DNA from 3 places in the Sphaerisporangium sp. B11E5 genome. Region 2 is predicted to be linked to each of the others. Evidence: predicted binding sites of a transcription regulator. Region 2 holds the regulator's gene; each other region holds the start of a gene.
What was found. The regulator LexA, encoded in region 2, represses DNA repair genes until DNA is damaged. The targets are predictions, from matches to a motif close to TCGAACANNTGTTCGA.
Positions count from the first base shown of each region.

Region 1: a site for LexA is predicted at 2,963-2,978, ahead of recA (recombinase RecA). Genes of this name have one in related genera too.
Region 3: a site for LexA is predicted at 2,762-2,777, ahead of ABGB17_RS22580 (DNA topoisomerase IV subunit B). Genes of this name have one in related genera too.

Region 1 is NZ_JBDPMD010000011.1:52,718-59,807, reverse strand. Features, by position in the region: gene ABGB17_RS13645 (DEAD/DEAH box helicase) at 1-1,995, opposite strand, end outside; gene ABGB17_RS13640 (VOC family protein) at 2,125-2,613, shown strand; gene ABGB17_RS13635 (DUF3046 domain-containing protein) at 2,681-2,875, shown strand; gene recA (recombinase RecA) at 3,092-4,174, shown strand; gene recX (recombination regulator RecX) at 4,202-5,050, shown strand; gene ABGB17_RS13620 (TIGR03557 family F420-dependent LLM class oxidoreductase) at 5,434-6,399, opposite strand; gene rny (ribonuclease Y) at 6,983-7,090, shown strand, end outside.
Region 2 is NZ_JBDPMD010000049.1:22,085-29,174, reverse strand. Features, by position in the region: gene leuS (leucine--tRNA ligase) at 1-1,863, shown strand, start outside; gene lexA (transcriptional repressor LexA) at 1,937-2,647, opposite strand; gene nrdR (transcriptional regulator NrdR) at 3,221-3,700, shown strand; gene ABGB17_RS31605 (vitamin B12-dependent ribonucleotide reductase) at 3,784-6,642, shown strand; gene ABGB17_RS31600 (hypothetical protein) at 6,711-7,090, shown strand, end outside.
Region 3 is NZ_JBDPMD010000026.1:36,791-43,880, reverse strand. Features, by position in the region: gene ABGB17_RS22590 (hypothetical protein) at 1-12, opposite strand, end outside; gene ABGB17_RS22585 (carbonic anhydrase) at 137-637, shown strand; gene ABGB17_RS22580 (DNA topoisomerase IV subunit B) at 671-2,743, opposite strand; gene ABGB17_RS22575 (hypothetical protein) at 2,987-3,217, shown strand; gene yaaA (peroxide stress protein YaaA) at 3,403-4,167, shown strand; gene ABGB17_RS22565 (hypothetical protein) at 4,157-5,050, opposite strand; gene ABGB17_RS22560 (RNA polymerase sigma factor) at 5,496-7,090, opposite strand, start outside.

The DNA.
Region 1 (7,090 bases), on a different contig from region 2:
GTCGGGGATGGTGCCGGCGTTGGTCACCGCGAGCCGCTGGGCGCCGGGACGGCCGGTCACCCGGCCCGTGACCCGGTCCCACACCACGCGGGGCCGCAGCTCGGCGAACTCGTCGCTCGGGTAGCGCCCGGCCAGCATGTCCAGCGTGGCCTCCAGCGCGCTGCGCGGCAGCGTGGCGTACGGGGCGGCGCGGCGGATCAGGGTCTCCAGCTCGTCCACCGTCCACTCGTCGAGCGCGCACATGGCCACGATCTGCTGCGCCAGGACGTCCAGCGGGTTGCGGGGGTAACGGGTCTCCTCGATCTGCCCGGCCTTCATGCGCTCGGACACGACGGCCGTCTGGATCAGGTCGCCGCGGTACTTGGGGAAGATCACACCCTTGGAGACCGCACCGACCTGGTGCCCCGCCCGCCCGATGCGCTGCAGCCCGCTCGCGACGCTCGGCGGCGCCTCCACACACGCCACAAGGTCGACCGCCCCCATGTCGATGCCGAGCTCCAGGCTGGACGTCGCCACAACGGCGGGCAACCGCCCCGACTTCAGCGCCTCCTCGATCTGCGCCCGCTGCTCCTTGGACACCGAACCGTGATGGGCCCGCACGATCTCGGGCACACCCCCCTTGGTCACCCCGGCCTGCGCCATGACCCCGGCCGGCGCCGACCGGGCCGCCGGCCCCCCCTCGCCATCCCCGCCTGTGAGCTCACCAGGGACACCTCCCTGCGCCGCGGCGGAACGCTCGTACGCCAGCTCGTTGAGGCGCGAACACAGTCGCTCGGCGAGCCGCCGTGAGTTGGCGAAGACGATGGTGGAGCGATGGGAGCCGATCAGCCCGAGCAGGTGCTCCTCGACATGCGGCCAGATGGACCGCCGCGGCGGCTCCTCCACGGCCCACGACGAGTCCCCGCCCTCAGGGAACCCCGGCTCCCCGTTCTTCCCCAGAGCGAGCTCGTCGCCGTCAGGGAACCCCGGCTCCCCGTTCTTCCCCAGAGCGAGCTCGTCGTCCTCGGGGAACCCCGGCTCCCCGTTCTTCCGCAGGGCGGGCTCGCCGTCGGCGGGGAACCCGGGCCGGCCGTCTTCCGGGAGACCGGGCCCGGCGGTTTCCCACAGAGCGGGATCGACGAGCTGTCCGCCGGGGCGGGGGGCTCCGCGCGGTGGGCCGTCCAGCTCGGTCATGTCCTCGACCGGGACGATCACCTCGATCTCGATGACCTTCTCGGACGGGGGCTGCACGACCGTCGTCGGGCGGGAGCCGCCGAGGAACGCCGCGATCTCGCTCACCGGGCGGACCGTGGCGGACAGGCCGATGCGCTGGGCCGGGCGCGGCAGCAGCGCGTCCAGCCGTTCCAGGGTCAGCGCCAGGTGGGCGCCGCGCTTGGTGCCCGCGACGGCGTGCACCTCGTCGACGATGACGGTCTCCACCTCGCGCAGGGCGTCCCGCGCCTTGCTGGTCAGCAGCAGGTACAGCGACTCGGGTGTGGTGATCAGGATGTCGGAGGGCCGGGCGGCGAACCGGCGCCGGTCCTCGGTGGTGGTGTCACCGGAGCGGACGGCCACCGAGACGTCCGGCGCGGGCAGCCCCATGGCGCGGGCCGCCTGCCCGATGCCGGCCAGCGGCGCGCGGAGGTTGCGCTCGACGTCCACCGCCAGCGCCTTGAGCGGCGACACGTACACCACCCGGCACCGCCGCGGCCCGTCACCGCTCTTCCCACGCCCGGCACCCTTCTCACCCTTGCCCCCTTTGGTGCCCTTCCCGGCCGCACGGGACCCTGAGACGCCACCGGACCCGGCGGTCATGCGGGTGGCGGCCAGGCGGTCCAGGGACCACAGGAAGGCGGCGAGGGTCTTGCCCGAGCCGGTGGGCGCCACCACGAGGGTGTTGTCGCCCTGGGCGATGGACCGCCAGGCGCCTTCCTGCGCCGCCGTGGGCGCGGCGAAGGCGCCGGTGAACCATCGCCTGGTCACCGGCGTGAAGTGGTCGAACACCGAAGCGGTCACCGTCCCATCATGCAACCCGCCACCGACAGAAACGGCCGTCGCCCGGCACCGGACGGGCCGTACCCCGGCCGTGAGGCGCCACCGTCACCGGTCTTGACATCCAGGACACCAGGGACGTCACCTGGGAGCATGGACATCGACTATGCGGCGATCGATGCGGCCCGGGAGCGTATCCGGGAACAGCACCTCCACGCCCGGCGCCCGGAAAGCAGCGCCCGCGGCCTGCACCACTTCGCACTGATCTGCTCCGACGTCGAGCGGACCATCACGTTCTACCAGGACCTCCTGGAGTTCCCGCTGACCGAGATCTTCGAGAACCGGGACTACAAGGGCTCCAACCACTTCTTCTTCGACATCGGCAACGGCAACCTGCTGGCGTTCTTCGACCTGCCGGGGCTCGACCTGTCGGAGTACCAGGAGGTCCTCGGGGGCCTGCACCACATCGCCATCTCCGTGGAACGCGGCAAGTGGGAGAAGCTGCGCGGCAAGCTGGACGACGCCGGCGTCCCGTACCAGCTCGAAAGCAACGCGTCGATCTACTTCCGCGACCCGGACGGCGCCCGCCTGGAGCTGCTCGCCGACCCGCTCGGGGAGATGTACGGCAACAAGGTCATGTGAGGCCCACGCGTCCCGCGCGGCGACGGCCGCGGTCCAGGCGCCTCGGGCCGGCGACGATACTGGTGGGATGCGTCTCACGGAATTCTGGCAGCGGATGAACCGCCACTTCGGCGAGAGATACGCCGAGTCCTGGGCGCATGACTACGTCATCGCCCAGCTCGGCGGCCGCACCGTCACGCAGGCGCTCGCCGAGGGAGAGTCGGCCAAGGTCGTCTGGCGCGCCGTGTGCGAGGTGACCGACGTCGACCCGCGACTGCGCTGACCCTGAGTCACCCGCGCCGGGAGCCGGGGAAACAGGTGGCGGCCTCGCGCCCGCGTCCGGCGAGCCGCTCGGGAGTTCCCCCCACGATCGAACAATCGTTCGCTATATTTGGAGCTGCCGACCCCCGGTGCCGCGGGTTCCGGAAATTGTCGGTGCCACCCCGTAGCTTCCCAGGCGACGGAAACGAAGACTTCTACACCCTCCAGGGGGCATCCCATGGCAGCCAACGACCGCGAGAAGGCCCTTGAGACCGCGCTCGCCCAGATCGAGCGGCAGTTCGGCAAGGGCTCTGTCATGCGCCTCGGCGATGACGCGCGGGCCCCCATCGAGGTGATCCCGACCGGGGCGATCGCGCTCGACGTGGCGCTCGGCATCGGGGGCTTCCCCCGGGGCCGCATCGTCGAGATCTACGGCCCCGAGTCCAGCGGTAAGACCACCGTGGCGCTGCACGCCGTGGCCAACGCGCAGCGGGGGGGCGGCATCGCGGCGTTCATCGACGCCGAGCACGCCCTCGACCCCGACTACGCGCGCAAGCTCGGTGTGGACACCGACGCGCTGCTGGTCTCCCAGCCCGACACCGGTGAGCAGGCCCTCGAGATCGCCGACATGCTGATCCGCTCCGGCGCGATCGACCTCGTCGTGATCGACTCGGTCGCGGCCCTGGTGCCGAAGGCCGAGATCGAGGGCGAGATGGGCGACAGCCACGTCGGCCTGCAGGCCCGGCTGATGTCCCAGGCGCTGCGCAAGGTCGCGGGCGCGCTCAACAACACCGGCACCACCGCCATCTTCATCAACCAGCTCCGCGAGAAGATCGGCGTCATGTTCGGCTCGCCCGAGACCACGACCGGTGGCAAGGCGCTCAAGTTCTACGCCTCGGTCCGCCTCGACGTCCGCCGCATCGAGACCCTCAAGGACGGCACCGAGCCCGTCGGCAACCGCACCCGCGTCAAGGTCGTCAAGAACAAGATGGCCCCGCCCTTCCGCCAGGCCGACTTCGACATCCTGTACGGCGTCGGCATCTCCCGCGAGGGCGGCCTGATCGACATGGGCGTCGAGCAGGGCTTCGTCCGCAAGGCCGGCGCCTGGTACACCTACGAGGGCGACCAGCTCGGCCAGGGCAAGGAGAACGCCCGCAACTTCCTCAAGTCCAACCCCGACATCGCCAACGAGATCGAAAAGAAGATCAAGGAAAAGCTCGGCGTGGGCCCCCGCATCGACACCCCCGCCGAACCCCAGGCCGCCACCCCGCCCCCCGCCCCCACCCGCGGCCCCAAGGTCCCCAAGCCCGGCGACGTCTGACCGCCGCCGCCCCGGAGCTGACCAGGCATGCCCGCAGACGACCCCGGCCCCTACCCCACCGCCCCCACCCGGGGCGACGGCGGCGAGTCCCCTCCTGGAGACAACGGCGGCCGGGGCGGACCCTCAGCCCAGAGCTCCGGCCGGTTCGGGTTCTCCGGGCAGGATTCCGGGACGTCGGAGGAGGCGTCCGATCGGTTCGGGTTCTCCGAGGCGGATTTCGAGGTGTCCGGGGAGGCGTCCGCTCAGTTGGGCGGTGCGGGGCGTAGGTCCGGGCGGTCCGGGGCGTCCAGGCGGAGGTCGGGCAGGTCCAGGGGGGCCGGGCAGGGGTTCGATGGGCCTGTGCCCGGGTCGGTGGCGGCGTCGGGGCCGGAGGCTGATCCGGCGGCGGTGGCGCGGGCCATCTGTTTGCGGTTGCTGACGTTGGCGCCGCGTACGCGGGCGGAGCTGGCGCGGGCGTTGCGGAAAAGGGATGTGCCGGAGGACGTGGCGGAGGCCGTGCTCGACCGGTACACCGAGGTCGGGCTGATCGACGACGAGGCGTACGCGGAGGCGTGGGTCGATTCGCGGCACGCCGGGCGCGGGCTGGCGCGTCGTGCCCTGGCGTCCGAGCTGCGCACCCGTGGCGTCGCGGAGGACACCGTGCGGGACGCCGTCGACCGGCTGGACCCCGAGCAGGAGGTGGAGACCGCCCGCCGGCTGGTGGCACGCCGCCTCCCGGCCACCGAGGGCCTGGAGCCCGCGGCCCGCGTCCGCCGCCTTGCCGGCATGCTCGCCCGCAAGGGGTACTCCGGCGGCATCGCCTACCGCGTCGTCCGCGAGGCACTCGAATCCGAGGGCCAGCCCACCGAGGACGAGTTGTTCGACGGACTGGACTGACCCATCGCCCGAGACCTCGCCGTACGGCGCCAGGTGTTCGCGTGTATGCCCCGGAAACCTCGCCGTACGGCGGCGCCGGGTGGTTGGCGTGTACGTCCCCGGAAATCTCGCCGTACGGCGGCGCCGGGTGGTTGGCGTGTACGTCCCCGGAAATCTCGCCGTACGGCGGCGCCGGGTGGTTGGCGTGAACGTCCCCGGAAATCTCGCCGTACGGCGGCGCCGGGTGGTTGGCGTGTACGTCCCCGGAAATCTCGCCGTACGGCGGCGCCGGCTGGTTGGCGTGTACGCGCCCCCCGAGACCTCGCCGTACGGCGGCGCGGGGTTCGTGTGTGCCGTTCAGGGCCGTGACCGGGGACCGGCTGCGCGGTGGTGGGGAGCCGGGGTCAGAGGGCGTGGAGAGCTGGGAGGAGTTCCTTCTGGGACCAGGTGAGGAAGTCCTCCTGGTGGGCTCCGCCTATCTGTACCAGGGCCACGTGGGTGAAGCCGGCGTCGGTGAACTTTCGTACGGCGTCCACCACGGGGCGGACGTCGGGGCCGCAGGGGACCTGGGAGGCCACGTCGTCCGGGCGGACGAACTGGGAGTAGGCGGCGAAGTTGACGGGGGCGGGAAGTTCGGACAGGACCTTCCAGCCGGCGGGGAACCAGCGCCACAGGCGGTGGGCCCGGGTCTTGGCGGCTTCCACGTCTTGGTCGTAACAGATGGCGAGCTGGCCGTAGATGGGCTTGCCTGAGCCGCCCGAGGTCTGGAAGCGGTCGACCAGAGCGGTGTCGGGGTGGACCGCCACCAGGGCGTCGCCGTATTCGGCGGCGAAGTCCACCGACTGGGAGCCGGAGGCGGCTATGGCGATCGGGATCTCGCTGGGCGGGAGGTCGTACAGCTTGGCGGAGTCCACGGTGTAGTGGTCGCCGCGGTAGCTGACGTACTCGCCGCCGAACAGGGCCTGGATGATCTCGATGGCTTCGCCGAACATCTCGTGGCGGATGTTGACGGGGGGCCAGCCGCGGCCGACGACGTGTTCGTTGAGGTTCTCCCCGGCGCCGAGGCCGAGGGTGAAGCGGCCACCGGACAGGGCGCCGATGGTGGCGGCCTTCTGGGCGACGACGGCGGGGTGGTAGCGCATCGTCGGGCAGGTGACGTACGTCATCAGGGGGAGTGACTCGGTGGCGTACGCGGCGGCGCCGAGGACCGACCAGGCGTACGGGGAGTGGCCCATCTCCTCCAGCCACGGGAAGTAGTGGTCGGAGATGACGGCGTAGTCGAACCCGGCGTGCTCGGCGGCGACCACGTCCTCGACGAGCTGCCGGGGAGGGGTCTGCTCGCTCATCATGGTGTATCCGATGCGTGCCATGGCAGCCCCCTACCCCTGTTCGGGCGAGTTGCCCGAAAGGACGGAAGAATCTCCGGAATCGGGGACGGGAGCAGGGCCCGAGGAGACGCCGGGCAGGCACGGGCGTCCGAAATGGGGCCCATCCCGCGCGGTACGCCGGGCCGCGCCGGGGCCGTCCCGGGACCGCACGCCCGTCCGGCACGGTTGAACGATCATGAGCCGGGAGGGAACCCCCCACGCTTCTCACCGGCGCAATTTTCCCGTGTTATCCGACAAATCCTGACTAATCAGGCTAGATGTCCCATGGGAGCGTGCCCACCCCGCTGCCGTGAGCGTGCAAAACCGTCTTGACGGGCGGACTTTGCTTGCTCGTTACCTCTCTGACGCTTAATCTCGACCACAGTGAGGAGTTACTCCGCGCAGTGCGGATCGCGATAACGGTTGACGACGGACGATCAAGACCGATCACAACCAGTGGCCGGGTGCTTCGGCGCCAGGACGCCGGTCCATATTTGTCTGACCAGAATCGCCCGGCCGGGCCGTTCCGTGCTGTGGGTGTGACGCCTCGTGTGCTTGGTCGCGACGCGAGGAGGGGTGCACCCGCATGACGTCGACAATCGTGATCATGCTGGCGGTAGCCGTTGTCCTGCTGGCAGTCATCGCGATCGTCGCGTTGGTCGTGCTGATACGCCGGACCAGTGGTGGACGCGCG
Region 2 (7,090 bases):
TACGCCGACCGCCTGCTGGACGACATGGCGCAGCTGGAGGGCGGCTGGCCCGAGCGCGTGCTGACCATGCAGCGCAACTGGATCGGCCGCTCCGAGGGCGCCGACGTCGCCTTCCAGATCGAGGGCCGCGCCGAGCCGGTCACCGTCTACACCACCCGCCCGGACACGCTGTACGGCGCGACGTTCTTCGTCGTGGCCGCGGACGCCCCGCTGGCCGAGGAGATCGTCTCCCCCGAGCAGCGGCCCGCGCTGGAGGCGTACCGCACCGAGGTCGCCAAGCTGACCGACATCGAGCGGCTGGCCACCGACAAGGAGAAGACCGGCGTCTTCCTGGGGCGCCACGCGATCAACCCGGTGAACGGCGAGCGCATCCCCGTGTGGGCGGCCGACTACGTGCTGTCCGACTACGGCCACGGCGCGATCATGGCGGTGCCCGCGCACGACCAGCGCGACCTGGACTTCGCGCTGAAGTTCGGCCTGCCGGTGCGGGTCGTCGTGGACACCGGCCTGCCCGACCCGGCCGGGACCGGCACCGCGACCCCGGGCGAGGGCCGCCTGGTCAACTCCGGGCCGCTGGACGGGCTGACCAAGACCGAGGCCATCGCGCGCATCATCGAGATCCTGGGGGAGCGCGGCACCGGCGCCGCCGCCGTCAACTACCGCCTGCGCGACTGGCTGCTGTCCCGCCAGCGTTACTGGGGCACGCCGATCCCGATCATCCACTGCCCCGACTGCGGCGAGGTGCCCGTCCCCGACGACCAGTTGCCGGTCACGCTGCCCGACCTGCGCGGCGAGGCGCTGGCGCCGAAGGGCGTGTCGCCGCTGGCGAGCGCCACCGACTGGGTGAACGTCACCTGCCCCAAGTGCGACGGCCCCGCGCTGCGCGACACCGACACGATGGACACCTTCGTCGACTCCTCGTGGTACTTCCTGCGCTACTGCTCGCCCCAGTCGGAGGACGCGCCGTTCGACGTCGAGCAGGTGCGCCGCTGGGGGCCGATCGACCAGTACGTCGGCGGGGTGGAGCACGCGGTGCTGCACCTGCTGTACTCGCGGTTCTTCACCAAGGTGCTGCACGACATGGGCATGGTGGACTTCCCCGAGCCCTTCCTGCGCCTGCTGAACCAGGGGCAGGTCATCAACCAGGGCAAGGCGATGTCCAAGTCGCTGGGCAACGGCGTCGACCTGGGCGAGCAGATCGACAACTTCGGTGTGGACGCCGTGCGGCTGACCATGGTGTTCGCCGGCCCGCCCGAGGACGACATCGACTGGGCGGACGTCTCGGCCGCGGCGTCGCAGAAGTTCCTGAGCCGGGCGTTCCGCGTGATGGCCGAGGCCGGCGCCGCGTCCGCGCCCGGGGCCGACTTCTCGACGGGCGACGCCGAGCTGCGCAAGGTCACCCACCGCACCATCGACGAGGTGACCCGCCTGGTCGAGGCGCACAAGTTCAACGTGGCGGTCGCCCGCACCATGGAGCTGACCACCGCCGCGCGCCGCGCCATCGACACCGGCCCCGGTGCCGCCGACCCGGCGGTCCGCGAGGCCGCCGAGACCCTGGCGGTGCTGCTGTCCCTGGTCGCCCCGTACTGCGCCGAGGGGGGCTGGGAGCGCCTGGGCCACGGCCCGACCGTCGCGCACGCCGGCTGGCCGACGGCCGACCCTGCCCTGCTGGTGCAGGAGTCCGTCACCTGCGTCGTGCAGGTCGCCGGCAAGGTCCGCGACCGCCTGGAGGTCTCTCCGGACATCTCCGGCGCCGCGCTGGAGGAGCTGGCCCTGGCCTCGGAGAAGGTGCGGACGTACCTGGACGGCGCCCCCCGCAAGGTGATCGTGCGGGCGCCGAAGCTGGTGAACATCGTCCCCTGACGCGGTGCGAAGACACCCGAAGAGCCGGGTCAGCGATCGCTGACCCGGCACCTGGCGGCCGGACGGGACGGGGTCAGAGCTTGCGCAGGACGGCGGTGACCTTGCCGAGGATGGTGGCCTCGTCGCCGGGGATGGGGTCGTAGACGGGGTTCTGCGGCACCAGCCAGACGTGGCCGTCCTTGCGCTTGAAGGTCTTCACGGTGGCCTCGCCGTCGATCATGGCGGCGACGATGTCGCCGTTGTCGGCGACCGGCTGCTGGCGCACCACGACCCAGTCGCCGTCCGCGATGGCGGCCTCGATCATGGAGTCGCCGGCGACCTGGAGCAGGAACAGCGTGCCCTCGCCCACGAGCTGCTTGGGCAGCGCGAAGACGTCCTCGACGCGCTCCTCGGCCAGGATGGGGCCACCGGCGGCGATGCGGCCGACCAGCGGGACGAACGCCGCGGTGGGCCTGCTGACCAGCGACTCCTCCTCGCCGTCCACAGGGTCCACCCAGAGGGCGGGCTCACCGGGCAGGCGGACCTCCAGGGCACGCGGCCGGTGGGGGTCGCGGCGGAGGTATCCCTTGCGCTGGAGCGCGGTGAGCTGGTGGGACACGCTGGAGGTGCTGGTCAGCTGGACGGCCTCGCCGATCTCGCGCATGGACGGCGGATAGCCCCGCTGCTGCACCGAGTCGCGGATCACCTCAAGGATCTTGCGCTGCCTCGGGGTGAGCCCGAGCTCGTCACGCCTTCGCACCGCCAGATCACTGGCGACCGCGCCGGTCTCGCCCTGCTCGCTCATGAACTCCTCCTCACCGGGCGCCGGTGAGGCGCTCGGTCCGTGGCGCCCGCCCAGCCCGGCCGCCGGTGTGCCTGCCATGCCTGCATGCCGCCCACACGGCGACAATAGCTCCGTTCAAGATCGTCATCAAACACATGTTCGAGAATCATGCCCCTGAGCGGGCATTATCGTGTCCGCCATCGTACGGGAGTTCGATCGCTCTCGTGTTCGACTTCTGCGATCTTATGCCTGGCGGGTGTCGAAGTCGATCACACGCGGCGCCCCTCCGTAAGGTTCTGCACCGGTGCGGAGCGGCTTCCGGCGGCGTACGGGTGGTGCCTTGTGGGGCAAGGGGTGCCACTGGGGCACAGTGGTGCGACACGCCGCTCCTGATGCCGTTGTCGCTGATGGGCGGGGTGGTCCGGGCGTAGGGGTCGCTTCGACTTGCGTTCATGCTGCGGCACTCCTACGGTTGGACCACAACATCTAGTAGTTACACCGATGTGGTTCACCATAGGTTGTGTTTCCGTCGGCGCACCGGGTAGTCACCGGAATGTGCGCCGGCCTGTTCCGCGTGGGCGGGGGAGGTGGCACGTGCACTGTCCGTTCTGTCGTCATCCGGACACCCGGGTCATCGACAGCCGTTCCACCGAGGACGGCGCGGCGATCCGCCGCCGGCGCACCTGCCCCGAGTGCGGACGCCGGTTCACCACGCAGGAGACGGTGCTGCTGATGGTCAGCAAGCGCAGCGGGGTGACCGAGGCGTTCTCCCGGGACAAGGTGATCGCCGGAGTGCGGCGGGCCTGCCAGGGCAGGCCGGTCAGCGAGGACTCCCTGGCCCAGCTCGGCCAGCGGGTCGAGGAGAGCATCCGGGCCACCGGGACGGCCGAGATCCCGGCCCACCAGGTGGGCCTCGCCATCCTCGGGCCGCTGCGCGACCTGGACGAGGTGGCGTACCTGCGGTTCGCCTCGGTGTACCGCGGCTTCGAGACGCTCGCCGACTTCGAGGCGGAGATCGAGCAGCTTCGGGCCGCGCGGGACGCCAGGGCGGCCGGCCGGGCGGAACCGGCCTGACGGTGACCGGTCCCCTCGGGGATCGGAACGGTGTGACGACGTGTTTTCGTGAACGTGGGCCTGGGCCCCGGAAGGGGGAGATCATGACGGAGACGGTGAGTGGCTCAGTGGGACGCGGGGGCAAGCGCGCCCCCAAGGGCTTGAAGATCAGGCGTATCCACACCACCCCCGGTGTGCACCCGTACGACCAGGTGCGCTGGGAGCACCGTGACGTCGTCATGACCAACTGGCGGGACGGCTCGATCAACTTCGAGCAGCGCGGCGTGGAGTTCCCCGACTTCTGGTCGGTGAACGCCGCCAACATCGTCACCACCAAGTACTTCCGCGGCGCCGTCGGCACGCCGAAGCGCGAGCGCAGCCTGAAGGACCTGGTCGACCGGGTGGTGGGCGTCTACACCCGCACCGGGCGCGAGCACGGCTACTTCGCCACCGAGGAGGACGCCGAGATCTTCGACCACGAGCTGAAGCACGCGCTGATCCACCAGGTGTTCAGCTTCAACTCGCCGGTGTGGTTCAACGTGGGCACCGCCTCGCCGCAGCAGGTCAGCGCGTGCTTCATCCTGGCGGTCGACGACCAGATGGAGTCGATCCTGGAGTGGTACAAGGAAGAGGGTGTGATCTTCAAGGGAGGGTCGGGCTCCGGCGTCAACCTCTCCCGCATCCGCTCCAGCAAGGAACTGCTGTCCAGCGGCGGCACCGCCAGCGGCCCGGTGTCGTTCATGCGCGGCGCGGACGCCTCCGCGGGCACCATCAAGTCCGGCGGCGCCACCCGCCGGGCCGCCAAGATGGTCGTGCTCGACGTGGACCACCCCGACATCGAGGAGTTCATCGAGACCAAGGCCCGCGAGGAGGACAAGATCCGCGCGCTGCGCGACGCGGGCTTCGACATGGACCTCGGCGGCCGGGACATCGTCTCGGTGCAGTACCAGAACGCCAACAACTCCGTCCGCGTCTCGGACGAGTTCATGCGGGCCGTCGAGGCCGGCGGCGACTTCGGGCTGCGCGCCCGGCTGTCCGGCGAGGTGATCGAGCGGGTCGACGCCAAGGCGCTGTTCCGCAAGATGGCCACGGCCGCGTGGGAGTGCGCCGACCCCGGCGTGCAGTACGACGACACGATCAACGACTGGCACACCTGCCCGGAGACCGGCCGCATCACCGCGTCCAACCCGTGCTCGGAGTACGTCCACCTGGACAACTCCTCCTGCAACCTCGCCAGCATCAACCTGCTGAAGTTCCTGCGCGACGACGACAGCTTCGACGTCGACCGGTTCGTGAAGCTGACCGAGCTGATCATCACCGCGATGGACATCTCGATCACCTTCGCCGACTTCCCGACCAGCAAGATCGCCGAGACCACCCGGGCGTACCGCCAGCTCGGCATCGGGTACGCCAACCTCGGCGCGCTGCTCATGGCCACCGGCCACGCCTACGACTCCGACGGCGGCCGGTCCGTCGCCGCGGCCATCACCAGCCTGATGACCGGCGTCTCCTACCGCCGCAGCGCCGAGCTGGCCGCCATCGTCGGCCCCTACGACGGCTACAAGCGCAACGCCGCCGCCCACAAGCGGGTCATGCGCAAGCACGCCGCGGCCAACGACGACCTGCGTGCGGCCGACGACCTGGACCGCCCGATCCTCGCCGAGGCCACGGAGCAGTGGCAGGAGTGCCTGAAGCTCGGCGAGAAGAACGGCTACCGCAACGCGCAGGCGTCGCTGCTCGCGCCGACCGGCACCATCGGCCTGATGATGGACTGCGACACCACCGGCATCGAGCCCGACCTGGCGCTCGTGAAGTTCAAGAAGCTGGTCGGCGGCGGCTCCATGCAGATCGTCAACCAGACCATCCCGCGCGCGCTGCGCCGGCTCGGCTACCAGCCCGAGCAGGTCGAGGCGGTCGTCGAGTACATCGCCGAGCACGGCCACGTGATGGACGCCCCCGGCCTGCGCCACGAGCACTACGAGGTGTTCGACTGCGCCATGGGCGAGCGGGCCATCGCGCCCATGGGCCACGTCCGCATGATGGCGGCCACCCAGCCGTTCCTGTCCGGCGCCATCTCCAAGACGGTCAACCTGCCGGAGTCCGCCACCGTCGAGGACATCGAGCAGGTGTACCTGGAGGGCTGGAAGCTCGGCCTGAAGGCCCTCGCCGTCTACCGCGACAACTGCAAGGTCGGCCAGCCGCTGTCGGTCTCCAAGAAGGGCGGCGACAAGACCGCCGAACCGGTCGCGGCCCCCGAGCCGGTCGTGCAGGTCGTCGAGGTGGCCAGGCCCACCCGCCGCCGCCTGCCGAACCAGCGGCCGAGCAGCACCACCCGCTTCACCGTGGGCGGCGCCAAGGGCTACATGACCGCGTCGTCCTACCCCGACGACGGCCTCGGCGAGGTCTTCCTGAAGATGTCCAAGCAGGGCTCCACCCTGGCGGGCGTGATGGACGCCTTCTCGGTCGCCATCTCGGTGGGCCTGCAGTACGGCGTGCCGCTGGAGACCTACGTCAGCAAGTTCGTCAACATGCGGTTCGAGCCCGCAGGCATGACCGACGACCCCGACATCCGCATGGCCGCCTCGGTGGTGGACTACATCTTCCGCCGCCTCGCCCTGGACCACCTGCCCTACGAGGACCGCGCCGCCCTCGGCGTCTTCTCCGCCGCCGAACGCGCCGCCCAGCAGCGAGGCGAGGACCCGGCCACGGTCACCGAGGTCATCGACACCGCCGCCCTGGCCCAGTCGGCTCCCATCGAGGAGAAGCCCGCCGACCCCACCCCGCCCCCGGCCACGACCGGCCACCAGGCCGCGGACCACCAGGGCGGCACCGCCCCCGCCCTGGAGAGCCACCAGGGCCGCACCGCCGACGCCCCGCTGTGCCTCACCTGCGGCACCAAGATGCGCCCCGCCGGAAGCTGCTACGTCTGCGAGGGCTGCGGCAGCACCAGCGGCTGCAGCTGACCGGCCGCACCCGGGCGGCGGACCGCCGTGTCCGCCGCCCGGCGCGCGATTTCGGTTAGCATCGGCGCGTGAGCACAGAGCCGGTTGCGCCAGCAGCGGGGGAGTCCGGGGACCGGTCTCTGCTGGCATGGGACGGAGAGCCCGCGGCGAAGCTGAGTGAGGGGGACCTCGCTCAGGCGGTCGCGTTCCTGGAGAACCTTTCCGCCACCTCGCCCGGGTTCCTCGGGCGGTCGGCGGGGCCGGACGGTGACCCGGGGGTGGCCGAGGACGCGACGGTGACGCGGGACGTCACCGTCGCGATGCCTGAGGCGCTCGTCGCGGCCGTGCGGTCACGCGCGGGGGACGAGGGGTTCGGGCGGTACGTCGTGGCGGCGGTCACCCGGCAGGTCGAGCTGGAGCTGCGGGGGGAGCTGGCCGCGTTGATCGGGGCGGAGCACGGCGAGGACGT
Region 3 (7,090 bases), on a different contig from region 2:
GAAGCCTCCCACGACCTCGCACTCCCTGTGATCTCATCATCACGTGAAGTGACACCCGGTCGCGGCGTCTTTGCAATCATCATTCCGGACCCACCCGCTGCTATTACGGATTCTGGCATCCGGGAACATTGATGGCATGACCGGAGCCTTTGACGACCTGCTGGCCGCCAATGAGAAGTACGCCCAGAGCTTCTCGAACTCCTCTCTGACCGGCCGTGCCGCACGTACCCTCGCCGTGGTGACCTGCATGGATTCACGCATCGACCCGCTCGGCCTGCTCGGCCTCACCGCGGGCGACGCCAAGATCCTCCGCAACGCCGGGGCCCGGGTCACCGACGACGTGCTGCGCACCCTGGTGCTCGCCGTCTACCTGCTCAACGTGGACCGCGTGCTGGTGATGCCGCACACCGACTGCCGCATGGCGAAGTCCACCGACGAGGACGTGCACCGCCTCATCAGCGACGAGTACGGGATGGACACCCGCAGCCTGGAGTTCCACACCGTGCCCGACCAGGACGCGGCCCTGCGCCGCGACCTGGTGCGCATCCGCACCTACCCCTACCTGCCCGAACGGCTGGCCGTCGGCGGCGCGATCTACGACGTGCACACCGGCAAGCTCATGCCTGTCGACGTCTGACGGCGGCGCGGAGCCGGGGCCCCGGGCCCCGGCTCAGGCGTCGATGCTCTCGCGGTCGACCTCGGCGGCGCTGCTCACGATGAACTCGCGGCGCGGCGCGACGTCGCTGCCCATCAGCAGGCTGAAGATCTGCTCGGCCGCCTCGGCGTCCTCGATGCGCACCCGCCGCAGCGTGCGGTGCCGCGGCTCCATGGTGGTCTCGGCCAGTTGGTCGGCGTCCATCTCGCCGAGGCCCTTGTACCGCTGGATGGGGTCCTTCCAGCGGCGCCCCCGGCGCTCCAGCTCGCGCAGCGTGCGCTGCAGCTCGGCGTCGGAGTAGGTGTAGACGTACTTGTCCTTGCCCTTGCCGGGGTTGGTGATCTCGATGCGGTGCAGCGGCGGCACCGCGGCGAACACCCGGCCGGCCTCGATCATGGGCCGCATGTAGCGGTGGAACAGGGTGAGCAGCAGGCACCGGATGTGCGCGCCGTCCACGTCGGCGTCGGCCATCAGGATGACCTTGCCGTACCGCGCGGCCTCGATGTCGAAGCCCCGGCCCGAGCCCGCGCCGATCACCTGGATGATCGCGGCGCACTCGGCGTTCTTCAGCATGTCGGCGACCGACGCCTTCTGGACGTTCAGGATCTTGCCGCGGATGGGAAGCAGCGCCTGGAACTCCGAGTCGCGGGCGGCGCGGGCGGTGCCGAGCGCCGAGTCGCCCTCGACGATGAACAGCTCGCTGCGGTCCACCGCGTCGCTGCGGCAGTCGACCAGCTTGGCGGGCAGCGCGGAGTTCTCCAGGGCGCTCTTGCGGCGCTGGTTGTCGCGGTGCTCGCGGGCCGCGATGCGGGCCTTGGCCGCCGAGACGATCTTCTCGAGCACGGCGCGGAGCTGGAGCTTGTGGGCCCGCTTGGTGCTGGCGAACAGCTCCTTGAGCTCCTTGGACACCACGTGGGACACGATGCGGCTGGCCGCCGAGGTGCCGAGGACCTCCTTGGTCTGCCCCTCGAACTGCGGCTCGGGCACCCGGACGGTCACCACGGCGGTGAGCCCCTCCAGGATGTCCTCCTTGGTGACCGGGTCGTCGCCGTTCTTGAGCAGCCGCGTCTCGCGGAGCTGCTCGTTGATCGTGCGGACCAGGGCGCGCTCGAAGCCGCTGACGTGGGTGCCGCCCTTGGGGGTGGCGATCACGTTGACGAACGACCGGACGGCCGTCTCGTAGCCCTTGCCCCAGCGGATCGCGACGTCCACGGTGAGCTCGCGCTCCACCTCGGTGGAGGTCATGTGGCCCTGGTCGTCGAGCACGGGGACGGTCTCGTGGAAGTGGCCGGAGCCCTGCAGGCGCATGACGTCGCACACGGCCTCGTCGCGGGCCAGGAACTCGGTGAACTCGGAGATGCCGCCGTCGAAGCGGAACTCCTCCTCCAGCACCTCCTCGCCCCGGACGTCGCGCACCGCGATGGTGAGGCCGGGCACGAGGAAGGCGGTCTGCCGGGCGCGGACGTGGATCTCGTCCAGCGAGACCTCGGCCTCGCGCAGGAAGATCTGCCGGTCGGCCCACCACCGCACCCGCGTGCCGGTGCGCTTCCTGCGCAGCGGCCCGCCGTCGCGAAGGCCCGACTTCTTCTTGAACCGGGCCGTGGGCCCGTCGCCGTCGAACACGCCGGGCACGCCGCGCCGGAAGCTGATCTCGTGGATCCGCCCGTCGCGGTCGACCTCGACGTCCAGCCGCGAGGACAGCGCGTTGACCACCGAGGCGCCGACGCCGTGCAGGCCGCCGGACGCGGTGTAGGAGCCGCCGCCGAACTTGCCGCCCGCGTGGAGCTTGGTGTAGACGAGCTCGACACCGGCGAGGCCGCTCTTGGGCTCGACGTCGACGGGGATGCCCCGGCCGTCGTCGCGGACCTCGATGGACCCGTCGGCGAACAGCTCCACCTCGATGCGCGTGCAGAACCCGGCCAGGGCCTCGTCCACGGCGTTGTCGACGATCTCCCAGAGGCAGTGCATGAGACCGCGGCTGTCAGTGGAACCGATGTACATTCCGGGGCGCTTACGGACGGCCTCAAGGCCCTCCAGCACCGACAGGTGACGGGCGGTGTAGCCCGTCTCCGCGCTGACTGCGGTCACTCCCACTCCCACTGAACATCGAACATGTGTGCGTAGCCTACCGTTTCCGCTGCCACGCCGCCCCTAAGCGTCCCACCACTACGGGGTACTGCGTCATCCCGCGACGGAATCACCTCACTTAACGACACATTCTGCTCTCGGCGTATCCCGGGCACGATTGGGAACGTCCGTATCGGGTTAGATGTTGTGCCAAGTGACTGACGCCAAATCCCCACGTCAGTGGGGTGACCCGAAAGGCGATACGTGACTGGAGCACTCGCCCCCACCAAGCCGCTGACCGCCCTGGACCGCTGCGACCGGTGCGGCGCCCAGGCGTACATCCGCGCGTCTCTCCCCATGGGCGGGGAGCTGCTGTTCTGCGCCCACCACGGGCGACGGCACGTCGCCGCCCTGCGCGACAAGGGTGCCGAAATCCAGGACGAGTCGGCGCGCTTGAGCGAAACCCCCGCAACATCTGCCAGCAACGAGCGGTGAGCACCGGCTCCCCGCTCCTGACCCCATAGATCACAACCACACACGAAACGCGGTGACATCAGGCCCTCCTGGACGTCACCGCGTGCCATGCGGGACGCCGACCCCCCGGCGCCCCGCGGAGGATCGCCGGGACGCTTAGGGCTCGCCGGGTCCCCTGACCTGGGCGGGCGCTAGGATCGTGCGCCGTGCTGATCCTGTTGCCGCCGTCCGAGGGAAAGGCCGCCGATGGCGACGGCCGGCCCCTGGACCTGGACGCCCTGAGCTTCCCCGCGCTGACCTCCGCCCGGGAGAAGGTCCTCGACGCGCTCACCGCCGTGGCCCATGGGCCGCGGGAGGAGGCGCTGGCCGTGCTCGGGCTCACCACCGGCCAGGCCGGTGAGCTCGCCGTGGACCGCGAGCTGCGCACCGCGGCCACGCTGCCCGCCGCGAGGCTGTACACCGGGGTCCTGTACGACAATCTGGGCCTCGCCACCCTGGACACCGCCGCCCGCCGGCGCGCCAACCGTTCCGTGATCGTGTTCTCGGGCCTGTGGGGCGCGCTGCGCCTGCGGGACCGGGTTCCCCCGTACCGGCTCTCCATGGGCGTGCGCCTGCCGCGCCTGGGCGGTCTGGCGGCCCACTGGCGGCCCTTCCTCACCGACGCACTCGGCTCGGAACGCGGGCTCATCGTGGATCTGCGCTCCTCCACCTACGCCGCGGCCTGGCGCCCGCCGTCACCCACGGTCACGATCAGGGTGCTTCGCGAGGTGGACGGCACACGTTCCGTGGTCAGCCACATGGCCAAGGCGACGCGCGGCGCGGTCGCGCGCTCACTTCTCGAACAGGGGACGAGTCCCCGCAGCCCGAGAGCGCTCGCCGGGCTGCTGAGGGACCTCGGTCACACGGCCGAGCTCGGCGCGCCGCCGCGGGCGGGCGAGCCCTGGACCGTGGACATCGTGATCAATACGTGACGTTCAGCCGGGAGCAGGCCTTGCTGTACTCCTTCGCCGGGTCGCCGAGATGCGACCACGGCAGGGTGCTGAACCGGCCGGCCGTGCGGGCCAGGTGGCCGCGGGCGGGCCTGCGCATGTCGGCCAGGTAGAACGCCGCGCCGAACGCGTTGTGCGCCTCCACGGTGCGGGGGTGCGGCCGTCCGCCGCGCACGTCGTGCCAGCGGCCGGAGGCGGCGGTCAGTTCACGCTGCACCTCGAACGAATCCCATAATCGCGACCGGCTCACCCGCTCACCGGACATGTGCTCGAAGTAGGCCAGCGGCAGCAGGGCGGACATCGGGTCGCCGCTGCCCGCGCGGGCGGCGGCGGCGCGGGCGAACACCAGCATCTCCTGGCTCGTGCCGCCCCAGCCGGGCGACAGGCTGATCAGGCGGGCGACGGCCGTGGCGTACAGGCGCGGGGCGCGGGCGAGCGCCTCCTCGTAGATCTCGTCCCGTTCCCGCCTCGGCCATTCCAGGCCCACGGCCAGCCACAACAGGGAGATCCACGGCACCGGGTCGTCCGGGACGAGCCGCGCGGCGGTGTGCAGCGGCGTCCGGGCGGACTCCAAGGCACGCTGGTACATCTGCAGGCGGTCCGCCTGGACGGCTCGCGCCCGGACGTCCGGTTTGATGTGCCACGCCTCTTCGATGCGGACGCGGGCGAGCCACAACCACAGATCGGGATTGGCGCGGTCTCGTGACACCAGGGCCTCGATGCCCCCGGTGAGACCCACGGCGGCCCTTCCCAGCGCCTCGACACGCAGCGCGCGTACCTCGTGGTCCCCCCGGGAACCGACGAGAGCGGGAAGAGCGGATTCGAGGTGCCCACGCCCGAGGGCGTGCACCGCCTCGTCGAGCACGGCATCCGTCCACGGACGGCTTGCGATCAGTCGTGGCCCCCGAGCACGAGCCCGATCCACTTCGATCACACCCATGGCGCGGAGCCTAGGAAACGTCAAGACTCCCGGCGCTACCGGGACGTTACGGCCGCGTTAAGACCCCCCGGCGCGACCGCCCGGTCGTGGCCTCCGGGCACCACCCCGGCCGCGCGACCCGTGCGGCGATGCCCGCGAATGCCGTATCGCCCCACCGGGCATCCCTCCCCGCCCCGGCGGACCCCTGACCGCACACCTTCACCCCAGAACACCGGATCGCGACCCCGCCGAGCCGCCGCCCGGGCCGCGGAGACGGCCGGGAGCAGAGACGCCCAGGGGCGGAGACGGCCGGGACGGCCCGAGGGCAGCCGGGGGCTAAGACGACCGGGCTCCCGCCCTGAACGGACGGGAGCCACGCGGCTGATCGTGATCAGTCCAGGTAGTCGCGCAGGACCTGGGACCGGGAGGGGTGGCGCAGCTTCGACATGGTCTTGGACTCGATCTGCCGGATGCGCTCACGCGTCACGCCGTAGACCTTGCCGATCTCGTCGAGGGTCTTCGGCTGGCCGTCGGTGAGGCCGAACCGCATGGAGACCACGCCCGCCTCGCGCTCGGACAGCGTGTCGAGCACCGAGTGCAACTGCTCCTGGAGCAGGGTGAAGCTGACGGCGTCGGCGGGCACGATGGCCTCGGAGTCCTCGATGAGGTCGCCGAACTCGCTGTCGCCCTCCTCGCCGAGCGGGGTGTGCAGGGAGATCGGCTCGCGGCCGTACTTCTGCACCTCGACGACCTTCTCGGGGGTCATGTCGAGCTCGCGGGCCAGCTCCTCCGGGGTGGGCTCGCGCCCGAGGTCCTGGAGCATCTGGCGCTGGACCCTGGCCAGCTTGTTGATGACCTCGACCATGTGGACCGGGATGCGGATGGTGCGCGCCTGGTCGGCCATGGCCCGGGTGATCGCCTGCCGGATCCACCAGGTGGCGTACGTGGAGAACTTGTAGCCCTTGGTGTAGTCGAACTTCTCCACCGCGCGGATCAGGCCGAGGTTGCCCTCCTGGATGAGGTCCAGGAACAGCATGCCGCGGCCGGTGTAGCGCTTGGCCAGCGAGACGACCAGCCGGAGGTTGGCCTCCAGCAGGTGGTTCTTGGCCCGGCGGCCGTCCTCGGCGATCCACTCCAGCTCGGCGCGCACGTCGACGGGCAGCCGCTCGCCGTCGTTGGCCAGCTGCTCCTCGGCGAACAGGCCGGCCTCGATGCGCTTGGCCAGCTCGACCTCCTGCTCGGCGTTCAGCAGGGGGACCTTGCCGATCTGCTTGAGGTAGTCCTTCACCGGGTCGGCGGTGGCGCCGGCGGCGGCGACCTGCGCGACCGGGGCGTCGTCGTCGTCATCGGAGATGATGAGGACCTCGTCGTCGGACTGCGTCTCGGGGCCGGCCTTCGACTCCTCGACCTCGGCTTCGGCCTCCGCCTCGATCTCGACGTCGGGCTCGCCCTCGACCTCGGCCTCCGCGTCGGGATCGGCCTCGGTCTCGGCGTCGGACTCGGCGTCCACCTCGACGTCGAGGTCGAAGTCCTCGAGTTCGAGGTCGCCCTCGATCTCGAGATCCTCGTCGTCCTCAGAGGCGACCTTCGGCTTGGTTTCGATCTTGGGCGATGGCGACGCGGGCACGGCGACCTCCGGCTTGGCCTTCTTGGCGAGGGCGGCAGGGGTGGGGACCTTGGCAGGCGCGTCGGTGGCGGGCGCGGCGGCGCTGCTCGCCGGGACGGCCTTCTTGGCCGCGGGCTTCTTCGCCGCCGGCTTCTTGGCGGCCGGCTTGTCGCCGGCTGCCGCTGCCTCGCCTCCGGCACCGCTCACCACGGCAGTGACGGTATCGGGCTGCTCCTTGGCCGCCGCAGTGGCGGACTTGGTCTTCTTGACGGGGGCGGCGGTGCGACGCTTGGCCGGGCCACGAGACCTCTTGGGCGCCGCCGAGTCCGCGGCGGTCACCACGACGGTCACACCCTCTTTGCTGAGGTTCCGCAGGAACC